DNA from 4 places in the Peribacillus sp. NPDC097295 genome. Region 1 is predicted to be linked to each of the others. Evidence: riboswitches for the same ligand, from Rfam matches in the RefSeq annotation. Region 1 holds a riboswitch; each other region holds the start of a gene.
The links. Region 1 has a riboswitch for S-adenosylmethionine ahead of ACIQXN_RS21065 (bifunctional homocysteine S-methyltransferase/methylenetetrahydrofolate reductase). Riboswitches for the same ligand answer to the same signal wherever they lie in the genome.
Positions count from the first base shown of each region.

Region 1 (3,154 bases):
AAAAGTATAGAAGAGAATGATGGTCCAACGGGACATTATTAGGGAAGGATGTTTTCATATAATAAATTGATAGAAATCATCTATTAAAAGAAGACAAAAAAATTCGCCCCGTAAAGAGCGAAAATGAGGAAATTAATCGTGAAATCAACATATAGGCGACGGAATGTCTTATTCGACTATATATTGTGCTCATATTCTATCATAATTAATTCTGAAATAGCAACTAAATTACTAAAACTAAGGCATTATTTTTATGGTAATGCCTTTTTTGCAAGGATTTTTTTCCTAGTGAAGAGTTTTCAAATTTTTTTTGGTATAATTAATTGAATATATTGAAAATAAAATTCGGTATGTACCATCATGCAATCTATCAATTAATTAAAAATGAAATGGAAGATGTCCAATGGAATCTGGTAAAATCATTTCCCTGCAAATTGGGAGGCCCAAACAAGAAGAGTTTTCAAGCGTAAAAATGAAAACGGCTATGAATAAGAGGTTCATTGAATATGTAAACGTTACAAAATCAGGTATCGAAGGGGATGGAGTAGGTAATAGAAAGTTTCATGGAGGACCTGACCGTGCATTATGTTTTTATCCTGTTGAGCATTATCATCTATGGCAACAAAAATTCAGTAAACAGCTTTCCGTGCCTGCTTTTGGCGAGAATTTGACGATTGCTGGAATGACAGAAAACGAGACATATATTGGCGATGTATATCGCATAGGGGAGACTGTTGTACAGATTACACAGGGACGCATTCCTTGTTCCACGATTTCCCATTTTAACAATGAACCGAAGTTTTTGAACCACGTGAGGGATACTAATCTTACGGGGTACTTTGCTAAGGTAATCCAAGAAGGGGTTATAAGAATCCAAGACGATATCGTTTTACTAGATCGGCTTCAAAATCAAGTTACGGTTCTATATGCGACGGACGTGATCCTCCATCATCGTGATGGACAGGATGGAGTAAATAGGTTACTCACGATAGAATCTTTGGCAGACGAATGGAAATCTTTGCTTTTAAAGAGGATCCAATCGTAAATAATACGAATATATGAAGAAATGACAAATATACTATTGAAAATGACAGATGATTCATGTAAATTAAATATAATTAAAATTAAATATTTAGAAAATTATATCCAATTTAATAAATCTTATCGAGAGAGGTGAAGGGACTGGCCCGATGAAACCTCAGCAACCAGCCTAGGCAAAGGTGCTAAATCCAGCAAGCAGAGCTTGATAGATGAGGAGAATGTTTCGAGAAAAAACCTTCTTCTTTGAGAAGGTTTTTTTTCTTTACTATCAAACTCATATAAACCGTACAAAAACCATAGTGTTTTTGAGAGAGGGTGTATATATGGATTTTCGTAAAGAACTAAAAGAAAGAATGCTGGTTGGGGACGGAGCGATGGGAACGTTGTTGTATTCCTATGGAATCGATCAGTGTTATGAAGAAATAAACTGTACCAGTCCTGGTAAAATTGAATCGATACATCGTGCGTATTTAGAAGCGGGTGCAGATATTCTGCAAACTAATACATATGGAGCCAATTTTCATAAACTGAAACGGCATGGGCTTGAAGAAGAAGTTAGCCGCATCAATCGCCAAGGTGTCATCCTTGCTAAACAAGTGGCGAAAGGGAAGGCGTTCGTTTTTGGTACAATTGGCGCCCAGCGTAGCATCCGTAAATCAGATTTAAGCATTGAAGAAATAAAACGGGGTTTTCGTGAACAGTTATACAGTTTGCTACTGGAAAACCCAGATGGAATTCTTCTTGAAACATACTATGATTTTGAAGAGCTTGAAACGGTGCTTCAAATCGCTAAAAAAGAAACGGAGCTGCCGATTATAGCAAATGTATCAATGCATGAAGTTGGAAACCTTCAAAATGGATTTCATTTGAATGAGGCCTTTCAAAAACTGGAGTATCTGGGTGCGGATGTTGTTGGGGTGAATTGCCGTCTAGGCCCCCATCATATGATAAGGGCCTTGGAAGAAGTGGAAATGCCTAAGCAGGCGTCGATTGCCATCTATCCAAATGCAAGTCTTCCTGATTATGTGGATGGGAGACTTGTCTATAAAGCGGAACCACAATACTTTGGTTCAAGTGCACTCGAGTTAAGAAAACAAGGGGCAACTATTATAGGCGGATGCTGTGGTACGACACCACTACATATACAAGCTGTGAAGAAAATGGTTGGCACGTTGACGCCAGTTAAAGATAAAATTACGAAAACCCGACATATTGAGATTATTGAGGTGAATACCAAAAAACAAGAAGTTGCTCTTCATGAAAGGGTCAAAACAGAGAGAACCATTCTAGTTGAGCTTGATCCACCAAAAAAGTTAGGGATTGAAACGTTTATGGCAGGAGCAGAAGCCTTGAAAAAAGCGGGTGTGGACTCCATCACTTTAGCTGATAATTCCCTTGCTTCACCCAGAATTTCGAATTCTACCATAGCCAATTTATTAAAGGCTGAACTAGATGTGAATCCGTTGGTCCATATCACATGCCGAGACCGAAATCTAATTGGGCTTCAATCTCACTTAATGGGATTGCATACGATAGGGCTGGATGAAGTCTTAGTTATCACTGGTGATCCTTCTAAGATAGGGGATTTCCCCGGAGCAACTTCCGTTTATGATTTATCTTCATTTGATTTGATAAGTCTGGTTAAGCAATTCAATGAAGGCTACTCCTATTCAGGGCAAAGTCTAGGCAAACAGGCAAATTTCAAGATTGCCGCCGCTTTTAATCCAAATGTGAAATATATGGATAAGGCTGTTCAGAGAATGGAGAAGAAAATTGCATGCGGTGCTCAGTCCTTTTTGACACAACCGGTTTATTCAGTTGAACAAATTGAAGAAGTCTATCAGGCGACAAAACATTTGAAAACGCCGATATTTATCGGAATTATGCCACTTACAAGTACGAGGAATGCTGAATTCATCCATAATGAAATACCTGGGATTAAATTACCTGACAGTGTAAGGAGGGCAATGGCCTCAGCAGGTAATGATCCATTAAAATCAAGGATTGAAGCAATAAATATTGCTCGGGAATTGGTTGACGCCGCAAAAGAAAGGTTTAAGGGAATCTACCTGATAACACCTTTCCTGCGTTATGAAATGACAGCGGAGCTAAC
Region 1 is NZ_JBIWCW010000027.1:9,908-13,061, reverse strand. It holds gene ACIQXN_RS21075 (phosphatase PAP2 family protein) at 1-20, shown strand, start outside; gene ACIQXN_RS21070 (MOSC domain-containing protein) at 404-1,045, shown strand; SAM riboswitch class I at 1,159-1,257, shown strand; gene ACIQXN_RS21065 (bifunctional homocysteine S-methyltransferase/methylenetetrahydrofolate reductase) at 1,365-3,154, shown strand, end outside.

Region 2 (3,154 bases), on a different contig from region 1:
TATACTCGGCTTCACAATCCAACTGTCAGCGTTTTTGAAGAAAGAATGGCCCTGTTGGAAGGGGGAATTGGTGGATTGGCAGTGGCAAGTGGCATGGCTGCGATAACACTTGCCATCCTAAACATCGCTACTATGGGAGATGAGATTGTTGCGGCTTCTACATTATATGGTGGCACATATAATTTATTTGAAAATACTCTTCCTAAATACGGAATTAAAGTGAAATTCGTCTCTCCTGATGACCCGGAAAATTTTAAGCAAGCCATCACTCCACGAACGAAGGCCATTTTCGCTGAAACAATTGGCAACCCAAGTTTAAGGGTTTTAGATATTGAAGCGGTGGCGGATATTGCCCATGAGGCCGGTGTCCCATTGATTATCGACAACACTTTTGCGACACCATATCTGTGCAGGCCAATAGATTTCGGAGCGGATATCGTCATCCACTCAGCCACAAAATGGCTCTTGGGCAACGGTACCACCTTAGGCGGGGTCATTATTGACGGAGGTAAATTCGACTGGAATTCCCCTAACTATCCAGGCTTTACCGAACCTGACCCAAGTTATGATGGGCTTGTCTACTCCGAAGCGGTAGGGCCGGCTGCCTTTATCACCAAAGCGCGTGTGCAATTGCTTCGGGATTTGGGACCGACGTTAAGTGCCCAAAGTGCATTCCAGTTTACTCTAGGCTTAGAAACACTCCATGTAAGGATGAAAGAGCACCTTTTGAATACGAGGGCAGTCATTCAGTTCTTGGAAAACCATCCGGCGGTCTCCTGGGTTTCTTATCCGGGTAACGATGATCACCCTGATAAAGCCCTTGCGGATAAATACATGCCTAAGGGACCCGGATCTGTGGTGACATTTGGTATTAAAGGTGGACGTGAAGCGGGGGCGACACTCATCAATTCAGTGGAATTATGGTCGCATGTTGCCAATGTGGGAGATGCAAAAAGCTTAATCATTCACCCAGCGAGTACTACCCACCAACAATTGAACGAGGTAGGTTTGGTTCAGGCGGGCGTCAGTGCAGATCAGGTACGGCTATCAATCGGGATTGAAAATGTTGTAGACTTGATCGAGGATTTAGAGCAGGCCATCGAAAAAGCGACGAATATCGTATCGGTTAACTCTAAGACAGTATAATGGCAATCCAAGTGTCTCAGTAATTATCCATTGCACTCCTTTTTTATCTGTGATAGAATTTCACCATAGTAAAGTGAACTTAATGATAAAAGAATAGTCCATATATAGCTCTTATCAAGAGAGGTGGAGGGATGTGCCCGTTGAAACCCGGCAACCGACAAGGAATTTCCTTGGAAAGGTGCCAATTCACACAAAGCGTACTTGCTTTGGGAGATGAGAGGAAGGCCTGCTTTTCCCTGCCTTTCTGCTCATGCAGAAGGGCTTTTTCTATTTCTTTACAACCATAAATGGTAGGATGCTACAAAGATAAATTAACTAAATTCATAGGTTTTATTGGATAAAGAGGTGAGCATAGATGATTACTTTGTCAAACGTTAGTAAGCTTTTTCGAACAGGAAAAGGAAACAATGAAACGATTCATGCTGTGAATAGTGTGAATTTAAAGATAAATAAAGGCGAAATCTTTGGGATCATCGGGTACAGTGGAGCGGGGAAAAGCACGCTTATCCGGATGCTTAATGGCCTGGAAACGCCTACTGAAGGATCGGTGGTCGTTGCGGAAAATGAAGTGTCAACAATCAAAGGGTCTAAGCTTCGAAAGGCTCGTCAAGAGATTAGCATGATTTTTCAACACTTTAACCTTTTATGGTCAAGGACCGTTCAGGAGAACATAGCCTTTCCTTTGGAAATTGCAGGAATGGGGAAACAAGCGCGTGTGAAACGTGTCAATGAACTGATAAAGTTAGTCGGTCTGGAAGGTCGGGAAAAGGCCTACCCATCACAGCTTAGTGGTGGTCAAAAACAAAGGGTAGGTATAGCCAGGGCCCTTGCCAATAACCCGAAAGTGCTATTGTGTGATGAAGCGACATCTGCTTTGGATCCCCAAACAACCGATTCTATCCTGGAATTGCTTGTGGACATCAACCAGCGACTGGGATTGACGATTGTGTTGATTACACATGAGATGCACGTCATCCGCAAGATTTGCAATCGGGTGGCGGTGATGGAAAATGGCCGGGTAGTGGAGCAAGGAGCTGTTTTGGACGTTTTCAGAAATCCGAAAGAACAAATGACCAAGCGTTTTGTCCAACAGGTAACAGAACCAGAAGAGACAAGAGAAACGATGGAGCATTTGTTTGAACGGTATCCAGCTGGAAAAGTGATTCAGCTGACATTTGTAGGGGATCATGCAGAAAGCCCGTTGATCACCAAATTGGTTCGTAATTTCGAGTTGGAAGTCAACATCGTCCAAGGAAAAATCTCTCAAACTAGAAGCGGTTCATATGGAACATTGTTTATCCACCTTGATGGCAAAGAAGATGAAATGCTCCGCGCAATCGAATTCATAAAAGCACAGCAAGTAGGCGTGGAGGTGATTACTCATGCTTGAAGAATTATTGCCGAATGTAGATTGGGAAGACATTATGGAAGCGACGAAAGAAACGCTATATATGACAAGTATCTCGGTTGTAGCCACCTTTTTTATAGGCATACTATTAGGACTGCTTCTCTTTTTAACAGGTAAGGGTAATATGTGGGAGAATCGGGGCATTAATGGAGTGCTGAGTGCTTTCGTTAATATTTTCCGCTCCATTCCGTTCCTTATTTTGATTGTATTATTGATACCATTCACCAAATCGATCGTCGGTTCCATGATTGGAGAGAATGCGGCGTTACCGGCCCTTATTATCGGTGCCGCTCCATTTTATGCACGATTGGTTGAAATCGGCCTGCGTGAGATTGATAAAGGTGTCATAGAGGCAGCCAAATCAATGGGGGCCAAAACAAGTACCATCATTTTTAAAGTCCTTCTTCCAGAATCGATGCCTGCACTCATTTCAGGGATTACGGTCACATCGATTGCATTGGTTGGATACACGGCAATGGCCGGTGTCATCGGAGCAGGCGGGTTGGGTAACTTAGCCTATCTAGACGGTTATCAACGGAATCACAACGACGTTACCTTGGTAGCGACGATTGTCATATTAATTATCGTCTTCGTCATTCA
Region 2 is NZ_JBIWCW010000002.1:454,847-458,000, forward strand. It holds gene ACIQXN_RS05385 (O-acetylhomoserine aminocarboxypropyltransferase/cysteine synthase family protein) at 1-1,146, shown strand, start outside; SAM riboswitch class I at 1,255-1,366, shown strand; gene ACIQXN_RS05390 (methionine ABC transporter ATP-binding protein) at 1,502-2,536, shown strand; gene ACIQXN_RS05395 (methionine ABC transporter permease) at 2,529-3,154, shown strand, end outside.
Region 2: another riboswitch for S-adenosylmethionine. It lies ahead of ACIQXN_RS05390 (methionine ABC transporter ATP-binding protein); the one in region 1 lies ahead of ACIQXN_RS21065 (bifunctional homocysteine S-methyltransferase/methylenetetrahydrofolate reductase).

Region 3 (3,154 bases), on a different contig from region 1:
GAATAAAGCGACATCGCCTTCACGACCTACGTTTGCCGAGCAATGCATCGGAAGGATTTCTTCTTCCGGAAGTAGGTAGTTCATGATGGAGAAAATCGATTTTTTCATTTCACCTGCATATTCGGTTCCGCCGATCAGGATCGTACGGCGTTCGAATGAGACCATGATGAACGTTTCGGATTTAGTCCCGTCGACTTCTGGATTGGCTTTGAAATTAGGTGCTGAAAGGATCGTGAATTCTGCTTCGTGCCCTCTCAATTCCTCTTCGTTCGGACGGATGAACAAAGTATGAGCAAAAAGGTTATGCCAAGCATATTCATTTACAACTCGGATGGGAAGGCGTGATGATTCGTCCGCACCAGCGAAGCCTTTGAACACAAAGATTTCTTCTTTAGCTTTTAGGTAGTCCACTACTTTGCTATATAGTTTATTGAAGACTTCTTCGGAAATCGGCTGGTTCACTGGACCCCAGTCAATTTTGTCCTTTACGGAAGCTTCTTCTACAATATATTTATCTTTAGGTGAACGGCCCGTGTATTTGCCAGTTTCAGCTTTTACTGCGCCAGTTGAAGTTAAAACGCCTTCATTTCTGCTTAATACTTTTTCAACTAATTGAGGAACTGAGAGCTGAGTTTGCACATTATTCCCTGCTAATAATTGGTGTAACTCATTAACGTCAACAGAATTCATATATGAGATACCATCCTTTGTATAAGTTTTATATTACAATTAGTATAACACATTAGATTAAATAGTCTATACTATTTAATCGTTTTTTGTGAATGATTAGAGATTAGTCACAGTAATCAATTTTTTTATTTATATGAGTAACCTAGTGTTTAATGCCGGCATATACTTGCAGTGAGTCATCCTGGATGATGGTCAACAGAAAAGTTGTATCAACAGGAAGACAATCTTATGGTAGTCAATCTTGGTTGTGAGAAACGAATGCCGCCGTAAAAAAATGGGGTCTATCTTGGATTAACGAAAATTTTCATTTATATAGGAAGAAACGAAGTGAAGGACCATATATGAAAAGGAAAAAGGGATAAATATATGGTTTCAATCGTGCTCGTGCTTTTGACCGAGTTATCCACCGATAGTCTATGGTCTGGCCTTCCAGTCTATTCTCTTTAAGAATACTATTTATAGATCGGCTATGCCATAAAAAAAGTTTTTTTATTTTTTCAATGGGGAAAATGTTCTTTTTAGAAAAACATTGACAAATTCAGGCTAAATGCGATAGTATCTAAAATTGTACGGATTCTCTTATCCCGAGTTGGTGGAGGGACAGGCCCTTTGAAACCCAGCAACCTGCCATATTGAACTTGGCCCAAAGATCAATCGCCGAAAATAAAGCGATGATTCTTCAAGGAATTGTGGTGATGGTGCTAACCTGAGCAAGGTAAAAACCCTTGAACGATAAGAGTGAAAGGATAGATGATAGAATTTTTAAACCTTTCCTCATTACCCAGGGAAGGTTTTTGTGTTTTTTTCATGAATTCTGTGTCTATGATTGAAACTAATAAGGGAAACGAGTTCCGTAAAAATCAGGCTTATGCCTACAACATACTAACTTCCAAGGAGGAAATAAGATGTCAAAGAAACGTCTATTTACTTCTGAATCTGTTACAGAAGGCCATCCGGATAAGATTTGTGATCAGATTTCAGATTCCATTTTAGATGCTATCCTTGCTAAGGATGCAAATGCACGTGTAGCGTGTGAAACAAGTGTAACGACAGGTCTTGTGCTTGTTGCTGGAGAAATTACAACATCGGCTTACGTGGATATTTCACGTATTGTCCGTGATACGATTGCAGGAATCGGATATACGCGTGCGAAATATGGTTTCGATGCCGAGACATGTGCCGTACTAAGCTCGATCGATGAGCAGTCTGCTGATATAGCAGCGGGCGTTGATAAAGCACTGGAAGCACGTGAAGGCACGATGTCCGAAGAGGAAATCGACGCAATCGGCGCAGGGGACCAAGGTCTTATGTTCGGATTCGCGTGTAATGAAACAGAAGAGCTTATGCCACTTCCGATTTCATTGGCACACAAGCTTTCCTTCCGTCTTTCTCAAGTCCGCAAGAATGATACCCTTAGCTATTTGCGTCCTGATGGTAAAACGCAGGTAACGGTTGAGTATGATGAGAATAATCTGCCTGTACGTGTAGATACAATCGTAATCTCTACACAGCATGACCCTGAAGTGACACTTGAGCAAATTCAAGCTGACTTGAAAGAACATGTCATTAAAGCGGTTGTACCGGCTGACTTAATCGACGAAAACACGAAATACTTCATCAACCCGACTGGCCGTTTCGTAATTGGTGGACCACAAGGGGATGCAGGTCTTACTGGCCGCAAGATCATCGTTGATACGTACGGCGGATACGCTCGTCACGGCGGCGGTGCTTTCTCTGGTAAAGATGCGACAAAAGTTGACCGTTCTGCGGCATACGCTGCACGTTACGTTGCGAAAAACATCGTGGCTGCCGGCCTAGCTGATAAAGCGGAAGTACAATTAGCATACGCAATTGGCGTGGCTAAGCCTGTATCGATTTCAATCGATACATTCGGCACGGGAACAGTAAGTGAAGAAGTATTAGTAGAACTGGTGGAAGCGAATTTCGACTTACGTCCTGCTGGTATCATCAAGATGCTTGATCTTCGTCGCCCAATCTACAAACAAACAGCTGCATATGGTCACTTCGGCCGTACAGATGTTGACTTGCCTTGGGAGCGCACGGATAAAGCTGAGGCTTTAAAAACACAAGCACAAGCGTAAACCATAATAAAAAGGGTGCCTTGCATTTTGCGAGGCACCTTTTTTGATGGAGTAAAATAGGATTAAATATGTTTACCTAGGGAATAATTCAATGAATCCTATTTTAGTGAAGGTCACTTAATCCGTTCAGCCTGTTTATAGATCTGCCCTTTTTCCGCGTATTCCCGGACGATTCGATCCATATCGCGGCGATCTTCATCAGTGATCTCGCGAACGACTTTGGCTGGGCGTCCGAACGCTAACGTGTTTGGCGGGATCACTTTTCCTTGGGAAACAAGGCTACCTGCACCGATGAAGGCACCTTCACCAATTTCCGCACCATCCAGTATGATGGAGCCCATACCGACAAGAGCCCCTTTACG
Region 3 is NZ_JBIWCW010000016.1:49,686-52,839, forward strand. It holds gene pckA (phosphoenolpyruvate carboxykinase (ATP)) at 1-690, opposite strand, end outside; SAM riboswitch class I at 1,267-1,429, shown strand; gene metK (methionine adenosyltransferase) at 1,596-2,792, shown strand; gene ACIQXN_RS18270 (gamma carbonic anhydrase) at 2,906-3,154, opposite strand, start outside.
Region 3: another riboswitch for S-adenosylmethionine. It lies ahead of metK (methionine adenosyltransferase); the one in region 1 lies ahead of ACIQXN_RS21065 (bifunctional homocysteine S-methyltransferase/methylenetetrahydrofolate reductase).

Region 4 (3,154 bases), on a different contig from region 1:
AATTAGCATGTTGGTTATATATAGCTTGGTCTATCAGAATATCTTGGAAAAGTCGGTCATCTGGTACCAATTCATTTACTTTTCTTTTTATATCATGTTCTTTTCCTTATTTCCGATGTACTTTTCCGACGGGTCGCCAAGCGATGGCAAAGCGGCAGAACTGACGTTGAAGAACAAGCTCCAGGATAAGGTCACGGATGATGTAGTAGTGAAGAAAGAGAATGATGAAGATAGTCAATGTGGTTGAATAAAAGGGACAAGCCGGTGGCTTGTCCCTTTTCAGTTTATTCCCAGATTTCTTTGGCGACATCCACAACGAATTTCAATTTTTCCCATTGCTGCTCTTCCGTTAGCTTGTTGCCAAGATGAGTGGAAGCGAAACCACATTGTGGGCTTAAGCATAATTGTTCATGTGGCACGTATTGTGCCGCTTCCTTAATACGTGATTTAACGGCTTCTTTATCTTCAAGTTCACCATTCTTCGAAGTAACCACGCCAAGAACAACTTGCACACCGCCATTTGGAATGTATTCTAATGGTTTAAAGTCTCCTGAACGATCATCATCGTATTCCAAGAAGAATCCATCTACATGTTCTTTAGCTAATAGAGTCGGTGCAATACGGGCATAGCTTCCTTCAAAAGCCCAAGTAGATTGGTAATTCCCACGGCAAAGGTGAGTCGTGACAACCAAATCCTCTGGTTTTCCCTCCAAGGCACCATTAATCACACGCAATGCTAAATCGATTAATTGTTCTCTTGTATATTTTCCTTCTTTGAACTGGAAATCCGGAGCAGAAAGTCTGGCTATGTATACATCATCTAATTGTAAATAACGTACACCGGCATCATAAAAGGCTTGTAAAGCGTCTTGATAGGCTTTGATGATATCTTTTGCATAGTCTTCGATGTCAGGGTAGATTTCTTCATTATGGATACCTACCGCAAATAATTGATTGGGACTAGGGATGGTTTGTTTCGCAACAGCCCGTCCGTCCACGATTTCATTAAACTCAATAAAGTCTTTAATAAAGGGATGATCGGGATTAAAAGAAATCTTTCCAGTATTCCGAACGTTATAACGTTCTGTTTCAATTCCATCAAAGGTAAGACCTTTTTCCGTGACATACCCTTCGATTCCATTTAAATGCTCCAAGAAGTCAAAGTGCCACCAGGTGCGTCTGAATTCCCCGTCAGTGACTGCCTCTAATCCGATTTCTATTTGCTTATCGACGATACGTTTAATTTCCTTCGTTTCAACCTCGCGTAATTGTTCTGCGGTAATGATTCCTTCTTTATATTGCTTTCTTGCAAGATGGACACTTTCTGGTCTTAATAAACTTCCTACGTGATCGGCTTTGAAAGGAGCTTTTGTTAAAGTGATGGACATGATAGATTCCTACTTTCCTTATTAAAATATAAAAACCTCTTCTTAAAAAAAGAAGAGGTTTAATCAGCTATGCTTATTTACTCTTCTTATCTTCAAGTTTTACACTTCTGGAATTAGCACAGTACAGTAAAGTCTGTTGCTGAGGTATCAAAGGGCCAGTCCCTCCACCTCTCTGGATAAGAATATGAACTATTCAATTAATTACGACTATACAGGTAGTGTTAATAAAGGTCAAGAGAAAACAGATAATTTTGAATATAATTGTTATTAGAAAGTGAGTTTCTCTTAGTTAAAATACTTTTATACACTTTCGCGGTGAAGTATTAAAAAAATCCTTTGACTATTGTCAGAATATTTCTTATAATTGTGTACATTATAGCGAGATAGGGGAATATTCAAATGAGAGATTTTTTCAGTAAATTATTAACGGGGATGAGCATAGGGATTGTCGTATCATTAATTCCGAATGCTTTATTAGGGGAAATACTTAAACTATTGATTCCATATTTTCCCGTGTTACAGCATATATTCGATATCACCGTTTTCGTGATGAGCTTGTTACCTGTCATGATTGGGGTGATGGTCGGGATTTCGTTCAAGCTATCATCCATTCAAACGGCCAGCATCGGGATAGCGGCCATGGTCGGAAGTGGTGCCATCCAGAAAACGGCTGACGGTTTATTTGCCCTTAATGGGATTGGCATAGTAATCAATACTGGTATTACCGCGGCATTGACCGTATTGTTCCTGCAATTAATTGGCGACAAATTAAAGGCGTATGCGATTCTTTTAATGCCGACTTTAAGTATCTTGGTACCAGGCATGATTGGATATTTAATTCTGCCATACGTAAAATCCGCTACGGGACTATTAGGAGTCGGCATCGCTAACGTGACGTCCTTGCAACCCATTTTGATGGGAGCCATTATTTCTGTTATCTTCTGTCTCATTATCTTATCTCCCATTTCAACGGTCGGGGTGGCGACGGTCATTATGCTCTCAGGTATAGGATCTGGTGCGGCCAACCTAGGAATCGTGGCAGCTGGTGTTGGCCTAGCCATTGCAAGCTACAAAGCGAACTCACTCGGAACGGCTTTAGCGCATGTGCTAGGTTCTCCTAAAATCCAAATGCGGAATTTCTTCATGAAACCGAAAATTGCGTTTCCCATGCTGATCACGTCAGCGATACTAGGTGCGTTGGCTGGTTTGTTAAACATACAAGGGACCCCGTATAGTGCTGGATTTGGATTATCGGGATTGGTCGGTCCCTTGAACTACATGAAACTGGCGGAAGGCGGGTGGATTGTCAGTAACATATCCATCATGGTCATCATTTTCTTCATTCTTCCGATTGTGTTGAACCTGGTGCTGATTTACGTTTTCTCGAAGAAGTTGAAATGGATTAAAGCAGAAGACTATACCCTGCATTTTGAATAAAAGGAGACTCACTAGAAGAAGCAGTCAGGCGTTTAGCTCTGGCTGCTTCTTTTGATAGGTAGGCTAATTCAATGGGACTTCAACCTTTAAATCTAGAATTTCTCCATAATCAGGAGTACCTGGGTCTCCGTTATCATAGTGTGGCTGAATGGTTAATGTTTTAGGAATAGTGCTCATAGGCGGAAGAGCTAAGACAATTTTGTGTCCACTCCCATTGACGTGTCCATATTGGAGTTCTAAATTTTTGTAAACATGTCCTTGGTCATCTGTCACGATATAAGGAAATGATGGCCATGAGTCATTCTCGTCCATTTCCGTTGGATAATCCA
Region 4 is NZ_JBIWCW010000002.1:587,800-590,953, forward strand. It holds gene ACIQXN_RS06095 (hypothetical protein) at 1-247, shown strand, start outside; gene ACIQXN_RS06100 (5-methyltetrahydropteroyltriglutamate--homocysteine S-methyltransferase) at 285-1,388, opposite strand; SAM riboswitch class I at 1,472-1,571, opposite strand; gene ACIQXN_RS06105 (PTS sugar transporter subunit IIC) at 1,788-2,825, shown strand; gene ACIQXN_RS06110 (DUF4179 domain-containing protein) at 2,889-3,154, opposite strand, start outside.
Region 4: another riboswitch for S-adenosylmethionine. It lies ahead of ACIQXN_RS06100 (5-methyltetrahydropteroyltriglutamate--homocysteine S-methyltransferase); the one in region 1 lies ahead of ACIQXN_RS21065 (bifunctional homocysteine S-methyltransferase/methylenetetrahydrofolate reductase).